2 regions of the Rossellomorea sp. LJF3 genome follow, and region 2 is predicted to be linked to the other one. Evidence: predicted binding sites of a transcription regulator. Region 2 holds the regulator's gene; the other holds the start of a gene.
What was found. Region 2 encodes LexA, which represses DNA repair genes until DNA is damaged. Its sites were predicted from a motif close to CGAACATATGTTCG; they were not measured.

Region 1 (4,549 bases), on a different contig from region 2:
CCTCTTATTTTGCGTATTCGACGGCCCTTGTTTCACGGATGACCGTTACTTTAATATGGCCTGGATAGTCAAGCTCATCTTCAATACGTTTACGGATATCCCTTGCCAATCGGTGTGATTCCAGATCGTCAATGGCTTCCGGTCTTACCATGATGCGTACTTCACGCCCTGCCTGGATCGCGAAAGATTTCTCAACGCCTTCATATGACTCTGAGATTTCTTCAAGTTTCTCCAGTCGACGGATGTAGTTCTCAAGCGTCTCACTTCTTGCTCCAGGTCTTGCAGCAGATAAAGCATCAGCTGCAGCAACCAGTACGGCAATGATGGATGTTGGCTCTGTATCTCCATGGTGAGAAGCGATACTGTTGATGACAACAGGATGCTCTTTGTACTTCGTTGCAAGCTCTACACCAATTTCGACGTGGCTTCCTTCCACTTCATGATCGATTGCCTTACCGATATCATGAAGCAATCCGGCACGTTTGGCGAGTCTTTCATCCTCACCAAGCTCTGCTGCGAGTAGTCCGGACAGATAGGCCACTTCCATTGAGTGTTTTAAAACGTTTTGACCGTAACTTGTACGATACTTCAAACGCCCCAGGATCTTGATCAAATCCGGATGAAGCCCATGAACGCCTACTTCGAAAGTTGTCTGTTCACCAATTTCCCGGATATACTCATCCACTTCACGGCGGGACTTATCCACCATTTCTTCAATTCGTGCAGGGTGGATACGTCCATCCTGAACTAATTTCTCTAATGCAATTCGAGCCGTTTCTCTACGAATCGGATCAAAACCAGAAAGAATAACCGCTTCAGGAGTATCATCAATAATTAAATCAATACCCGTAAGTGTTTCCAGCGTACGAATGTTACGTCCTTCCCGCCCAATAATTCGACCTTTCATCTCATCATTCGGTAGATTCACAACACTGACCGTTGTTTCTGCCACATGTTCAGCAGCACAACGTTGAATAGCCAGTGAAAGGACTTCTTTCGCCTTCTTATCTGCATCTTCCTTCGCACGGGTTTCATGCTCTCTGACCATGATGGCGATATCATGGGAGAGTTCATTTTCTACGCGGTCAAGGATGATTCCTTTCGCTTCATCACGAGTCAGGCTAGAGATACGTTCTAGCTCTGTTTGCTGTGATCGTACCATCTCGTCCACTTTGCTTTCCATCTCTTCAATATGTTGTTGTCTCTCGTTAAGAGTCCCCTCTTTTCTCTCGAGTAAGCCTTCACGCTTATCAAGCGTTTCATCTTTTCGATCGAGGTTTTCCTCTTTTTGCATCAAACGATTTTCTTGTTTTTGCAATTCATTTCTTCGTTCACGAAGGTCATTTTCCATTTCAGTGCGAAGTTTATGATTTTCGTCCTTTGCTTCCAAAAGTGCTTCTTTCTTCAGAGCATCTGCCTCGCGCTTCGCATCTTCTAAAATCTGCTCCGCTGAACCTTTAGCACCAGCAATCTTTGCTTCAGCAATGGACTTACGAATTAGGTATCCAACAACTACACCGACGATTAGGCCAAGCAAAATGAAGATGATTGTAATAGGTTGCATTATTTCACCTCCTCTTGCTATGAACTGTCATGTTTTTTACATGTCGGCTTGTACATTGCTCACTTGAACAAAATATACAGCGCTAGGCTTTCAAATATTCATTCGAAAAATTTGTAAAATATACATGTTAATTTTAAATCTCTGAAAATTTATTGTCAAGGGGTTGAGCCCTCTATCACTAGATTTCTCAAGGGTTTTTTTGTAATCGACAAAAAATGACACTGTCGCATTGGGCTTGTGAATGCTTTTTAACCAGAACCATCTTTTTCATTTTATTTTGAGAAGTTCTGGCTCAACCAGTGATTCGGGGTATGTATAACCTGTCTTGTATCGATTACCCACCATTTATGAGAAAAGGGATTGTTACTATTTTCCACAAAAACGCGTATTCCCATACATAATAAAGAGAGAAGCAAACCAAATCACGTCTGCTTCTCTTTCCTCACTTAGTCTTCCAGAAGACTTAATTCACCTTGGTCGTCCGTTTCGGCACGGCCTGTATCCAATCCGTAATGTTCACGGATTTTCAGCATGATTTCATTACGAATCTCAGGATTTTCCTTCAGGAAGATCTTTGCGTTCTCACGGCCCTGACCTAGGCGCTCTTCATTGTAGGAGTACCAGGCACCGCTTTTTTGAACGATGTCCAATTCAGACCCAAGATCGACGATTTCCCCTTCTTTGGAGATTCCTTCCCCGTACATGATGTCCACTTCGGCTACACGGAAAGGTGGAGCCACTTTATTTTTCACTACTTTGATCTTCGTTTTATTCCCTACCATTTCATTCCCCTGCTTAAGGGTTTCGGCACGGCGGACTTCCAAACGTACGGAAGAATAGAACTTCAGTGCGCGTCCACCGGGAGTCGTTTCGGGATTACCGAACATGACCCCGACCTTCTCACGGATCTGGTTGATGAAGATTGCGATGGTCTTAGACTTATTGATGGCACCGGAAAGTTTACGAAGGGCCTGTGACATTAAACGGGCTTGAAGACCAACGTGAGCATCTCCCATCTCCCCTTCGATTTCCGCTTTCGGTACAAGGGCTGCCACAGAGTCGATAACGATGGCATCCACCGCGCCGCTTCGTACAAGTGCTTCAGCGATTTCCAATGCCTGTTCACCTGTATCTGGTTGTGAAAGCAATAATTCATCTATGTTTACCCCAAGCTTTTGAGCATACTCGGGATCAAGTGCGTGCTCAGCATCGATGAATGCTGCCTGCCCGCCCTGAGCCTGTACCTCTGCTATCGCATGAAGTGCCACTGTTGTTTTACCGGATGATTCGGGACCATATACCTCAATGATCCTTCCACGTGGATATCCGCCTATTCCAAGAGCAGCGTCCAGTGCAAGTGAACCACTTGGACATGTTACTACGTTTCTGTCCGTTTTCTCCCCAAGCTTCATGATTGAGCCTTTACCAAACTGCTTTTCTATTTGTTTTAACGCCATATCTAAGGCTGCTTTACGATCGCTCACAAATCTTCCTCCTTTGAATATAAATCTTGTAATCGACAACTTATAAGTTTGTCTCAAATCCAACCTATCTATACTATAAACGTTTTTATTAGAGAAAACAAGAAAAAAATCGAACATTCATTCGGTTTTTTTCTTTGGATGTGCCGGAGTGAAAAAATGATAAAAAGCTGCCTTCAAAAAGAAGACAGCCTCTACAAACTAACTCAATTCCTTGATCAAATAGTGCCAACCATACTTAGCCGTTCTCATTCGGTTCCCATTCCTGCCCCCTCCAAGGTTCAATAGAAATGCCTTGGTCGTTCCATCCTTCATGGATAATCCGATCCAGACGGTCCCGGCAGGATGGCCTTGGTGAGCATCCGGACCTGCTACACCTGTAAAGCTGACCCCGATGTCGGTGGAAAACAGCTCTCTAACGTTTTCAGCCAGTTCTCGTGCACATTGCTCACTTACTGCTGTATGCTGTTTCAGTGTACGATCATTAACAGACAAAATCCTTTTCTTGACCTCATCCTGATAACAGACCACCCCACCACTCAGAACATCCGATGCTCCGGGTATAGACGTCAGTTGAGCCTGAAACAGTCCTCCAGTCAAACTTTCTGCGCATGAAAGGGTAAGTCCCTTCTCTTTTAATAAATGGAACCCCACTTCAACAAGGGAATCCTGATCATATCCGTAGAAGTATTCCCCCACCCTGTTCAAGATCTCTTTTTCAACTGAATCCAATAATGACACGGCAATGTCCCTTGACTCGTGCTTAGCCGTAAGCCTCAAGGTCACTTCCCCGTCACCCGCGAGAGGGGCGATCGTAGGATTGGTTTGCCTGTCGATCAGATCTTCCAAATCCGTTTCAAGCTCTGCTTCCCCGATGCCAAAGAAACGAAGTACCCGTGAATGGATGACTTCTTTCTTCTTCATCAAGTTCAGAATTGCCTGTTTGCCGTGCTTATCAAACATCGGCCTCATTTCAGACGGCGGCCCCGGAAGAAGCATATAAGCATTACCGTCCTTTTTCAATAACATCCCGGGAGCCATGCCGTGCTCGTTCTTCAATACATGGGCCCCCGATAAGATGAGGGCTTGTTTTTCATTATTCCGTGTCATTTCACGATTGACCTTCTGAAAATAGCCTTTTATCGATTCCAATGCTTCATAATCCATGCTTAAAGTCGTTCCTAAAGCATTTGCAATTGTTTCTTTAGTCAGATCATCCTTTGTAGGTCCAAGACCTCCAGTAAAGATTAATAAGTCCGCCCGCTTCTTCGCTACCTCTATGGCCTGCTGTAAACGGGCAGGGTTATCCCCCACACTAGTGTGATAATACACGTTCACTCCCATTTCGGCTAATTGCTCGGAAATGAATTGAGCATTTGAATTGACGATTTGTCCAAGCAGTAACTCAGAACCAACCGCTATTATTTCTGCATTCATCTTAATCCCCCCCTAAAATATGGTGAAAAGAAGGGGATGATTCTATTTGAATCAATCCCCTGGTGTA
Region 2 (4,549 bases):
GTTGACATACGCCCATGTAAAAATAGCCGTTTGCTCTGCGGTGGACAACTTAATTGAAAAAGGTTTAATCACCATATAAAAAGGATATTAAAGTAGTAATTGGATAGTCTAAAATGGACTATCCAATTCTTTTGATTACTTATGTAAGAAAAACTCACATTTGATTGACAGAACTCCTGACATTACATATAATGAACTCAAGAAGGAAAACAAAAGGAGGAATCAAGATGAGCGGGAGTGAAATTCGTCGAACGATGGCATTATTTCCAATCAGTATTGTCATGCAGCTCACGGACTTAACGGCTCGTCAGATTCGATACTACGAAGAGCATCAACTGATAAACCCGGCACGAACCGAGGGGAATCGTCGGCTCTTTTCCTTGAATGACATTGATAAGTTATTAGAAGTAAAGGATCTGTTAGATCAAGGTATCAACATGGCAGGGATTAAGAAGATTTTTTCTGTGTCCGGTCATAATGAAAGCAAAGTCGTATCTGTCGTAAGTAATGAAAAGGAAGAAAAAGCAAGACAGGATCTATCTGACGACGAGCTGCGTAAATTACTTCGCAATGAATTGATCCATTCAGGTCGGTTCAATCGATCTTCTCTTCGTCAAGGAGATATGTCCCGCTTCTTTCATTAAATAAACCCTTTAATAAACTTGAGGAGGAATTACGTAAATGGCAAAGTATACTAAGGAAGATGTTGCAAGATTAGCGAATGAAGAAGGAGTTAAGTTCATTCGACTACAATTCACCGACATTTTAGGGACGATCAAGAACGTAGAAATCCCTCTAAGTCAGCTTGAAAAAGCATTAGATAACAAAATGATGTTTGATGGTTCTTCCATTGAAGGATTCGTCCGTATCGAAGAATCAGACATGTACCTTTTCCCTGATTTGGACACATGGTTAGTTTTCCCATGGACAGCTGAAAAAGGTAAGGTAGCCCGTCTGATTTGTGATATTTACAATCCGGATGGCACTCCGTTCGAGGGAGATCCCCGTAATAACCTAAAACGCATTTTAGCTGAAATGGAGGAACTTGGGTTCACTGACTTCAATCTCGGGCCAGAGCCGGAATTCTTCCTCTTTAAATTAGATGTAAATGGCGAACCAACGTTAGAATTAAATGATAACGGTGGCTATTTTGACCTGGCCCCTACGGATTTAGGGGAGAACTGCCGTCGTGATATCGCTTTGGAACTTGAAGAAATGGGCTTTGAAATCGAAGCATCTCACCATGAAGTGGCTCCCGGTCAACATGAGATCGATTTCAAATATGCAAATGCATTAAAAGCCTGCGATGATATTCAGACATTCAAACTGGTAGTTAAAACGATTGCCCGTAAACACGGTTTGCACGCTACATTCATGCCGAAACCATTATTCGGTGTAAATGGTTCAGGAATGCACTGTAATATGTCCCTATTCAAAAATGGAGTTAACTCTTTCTTTGATGAAAAAGGTGACTTGCAACTAAGTGATACTGCCCGTCAATTCCTGGCTGGTATCATTAAGCACGCCACTGCATTTACAGCGATTACAAACCCGACTGTAAATTCATATAAACGCTTAGTTCCAGGATACGAAGCACCTTGCTATGTTGCCTGGTCTGCGCGTAACCGCAGCCCGCTAATCCGTATCCCGGCTTCCCGTGGCTTGAGCACACGAGTTGAAGTCCGCAGTGTCGACCCTGCGGCAAACCCTTACCTTGCAATGGCTGTATTACTTGCGGCAGGATTAGATGGAATCAAGAATAACCTACCGGCTCCTAAGCCAATTGACCGCAACATCTATGTAATGGATAAAAAAGAGCGTGAAGAAGCAGGCATCGTGGATCTTCCTGCAACACTACATGCAGCTCTTGAAACATTAAAAACAAATGAAGTAATTGTTAAGTCCCTTGGCGAACACATATTCGAACATTTCGTGGAAGCGAAAGAAATCGAATGGGATATGTTCCGTACACAAGTACATCCTTGGGAGCGTGAACAGTACATTCAAATGTATTAATTACCAGGAACCCTCAACGATATATCGTTGAGGGTTTTTTGCAAGAAGTTCAGGCTGAGATGGGATCAGGGAAAAAAACGATATGAAAAAAGCCTGTGGATGGAATGTTTCGGCTTCCAACCTCAGGCTTTTTTTATTATTATGATAACCGGCTGTTATTGGCATCCGGAAATGTCCTAGCATACCGGATGCCTTTTTTAATGAACTTGACGATACACTCCAACCACTTTACCTAAAATGGAGACGTTTCGCAAAATGATTGGTTCCATTGTTGAGTTCTCTGGCTGCAGACGTACATAATCCTTTTCTTTAAAGAAACGTTTTACCGTTGCTTCATCTTCATCGGTCATGGCAACGACGATATCTCCGTTGTTCGCTGTCTGCTGCTGGCGAACAATGACAAAATCCCCATCTAATATTCCGGCTTCGACCATACTGTTACCCATGATTTCAAGCATAAAAACCTGCTCATCCGAAGGGGCCATCCGCTCGGGCAAAGGGAAAAATTCTTCCACATTTTCAACAGCCGTAATCGGTTGACCTGCTGTTACTTTACCGATTAAAGGAACGTTGACTACACGTTGTCGCGGAATCGTATCTTCTTCAAGGTCCAGGATTTCAATCGCTCTCGGTTTAGTCGGATCACGACGGATCAGACCTTTACTTTCAAGCCTCGCTAAATGTCCGTGTACGGTCGAACTGGAAGCAAGACCGACGGCTTCCCCGATTTCACGTACGGAAGGGGGATACCCTTTTTCTCTGACTGCGACTTTAATATATTGTAGTATGTCCTGCTGTCTCTTCGACAATTTTGTCATATTCACGCACCTCTATTATAGATCTTATGTTCCCATTATAGCATGTCACCACTATTGATACAAACATAAGTTCGAATTTTGTTGACACCAAACGAGTGTTCGTATTACAATAAAAATAACAAAACAGAACAAACATTCGTATGGGGGTAATTTTATGTTTACACATATTTGGGATCGATTCTCTTACATTATTATATTATTTGTTTTAGTCCTTTCAGCAGCTTGCTACTTATTAATCAATATGACAAATCAACCTTCCTACCAAAGTATCACAGTAGAGGAGGGCGATACTCTTTGGACTATTGCCAAACAGTATAATGAAGAATATTCTATGACAGTGGAAGAATTTATCGCCTGGGTTGGGGAAGAAAACGATTTGAACTCTTTTGCCATCAAACCTGGTGAATCACTTGTGTTGCCTATTGAAAATCCAACAATATCAACCCAATCAGATTTCGAACTGGTCATGAACGAAGAATAGAGGGATAGAAGATGAAAGCAGTCATTTATTGCAGGGTAAGTACCAAGAAAAATACACAGGAAACTTCTTTGGAACGGCAGGAAGAAGAACTGATTAAATTGGCACATGAACATCATTATGAAGTAACTGCGGTCATCAGGGATCAGGCGAGCGGCTTTGAGTTGGACCGTCCAGGTGTTTTGGAACTTTTGGACCTGGTCAGGGATAAATCAATTGAGGCTGTGCTTATCCAGGACGAAACAAGAATCGGCAGGGGAAATGCCAAGATCGCCCTTATTCACTGTCTGTTAAAAGAGGAAGTGAAAATCATCAGCCAGACCCATAGTGGAGAATTACATTTATCCGAATCCGATTCTATGGTCATCAACATTGTCAGTATGGTGGAGGAATATCAACGCAAACTTCATAACCTTAAAATTAAGCGGGGCATGAAGCGGGCTGTGGAAAATGGCTTTCAACCTCATAAAAATTTAAAAAACAAAGGAAATGTAGAAGGAAGGGAGCGTATTGAAGTGCCGGTCGAGGAAATTGTACGATTAAGGAAAAATGAATTAACCTTCGCTGAGATTGCTGCTACTCTTAGGGGATTCGGATACGATGTATCCAAAGCTACGGTACATAGACGCTTCAAGGAATATATGACGTCGCTTGAACATACATAATCCTTGTTTTATCTCCCTTATTCTAGTAACATGACGGTAGTGTAATACACTGCTTTTAGTCATGTTTTAGAGTTTGCAAACTATGCAATAAAGGAGTTTTTATAGATGCTTTCAAAATCAAAAATGAATAGAATCAATGAACTTGCCAAAAAGTCCAAAAGTAGCGGACTAACTGAGCAGGAAGCGAAAGAACAGACCAAACTTAGAAAAGAATATCTAGAAACGTTCCGTCAATCGATGAAGGGTACAATTGAAAATACAAGAATCTTTGATCCGGAAGGAAATGAAGTAACACCTAAAAAGATCCAAGATATACAGACTAAGAAAAAAATGCATTAATCAAAAAGACTTCCAGGCCAATTTCGAAAGGTCATGGAAGTTTTTTTGATTCATATTCCTCCCTTATGAAATTTAGAGGGTTTTTTATTTTCAACGATCATAAAGTCATGTTATCATTCAAGATAGTTGTATAAACTATCAAAGAAGATTAATATTAATAAGGTACATTAAAAGGAAGGATGTCTGACATATGTTTGATAACACAGATCAATTAGCAATTAATACAATTCGTA

Region 1: the regulator LexA is predicted to act here: its motif matches at 3,159-3,172, upstream of recA (recombinase RecA).

Annotation. Positions count from the first base shown of each region.
Region 1 covers NZ_JBANLY010000003.1:72,674-77,222, forward strand. Annotated here, with positions in the region: gene rny (ribonuclease Y) at 5-1,564, opposite strand; gene recA (recombinase RecA) at 2,011-3,048, opposite strand; gene V8G47_RS04290 (competence/damage-inducible protein A) at 3,247-4,482, opposite strand.
Region 2 covers NZ_JBANLY010000041.1:4,762-9,310, forward strand. Annotated here, with positions in the region: gene V8G47_RS20375 (methionine gamma-lyase family protein) at 1-79, shown strand, start outside; gene V8G47_RS20380 (MerR family transcriptional regulator) at 228-644, shown strand; gene glnA (type I glutamate--ammonia ligase) at 682-2,016, shown strand; gene lexA (transcriptional repressor LexA) at 2,214-2,834, opposite strand; gene yneA (cell division suppressor protein YneA) at 2,989-3,315, shown strand; gene V8G47_RS20400 (YneB family resolvase-like protein) at 3,327-3,977, shown strand; gene V8G47_RS20405 (DUF896 domain-containing protein) at 4,083-4,316, shown strand; gene tkt (transketolase) at 4,507-4,549, shown strand, end outside.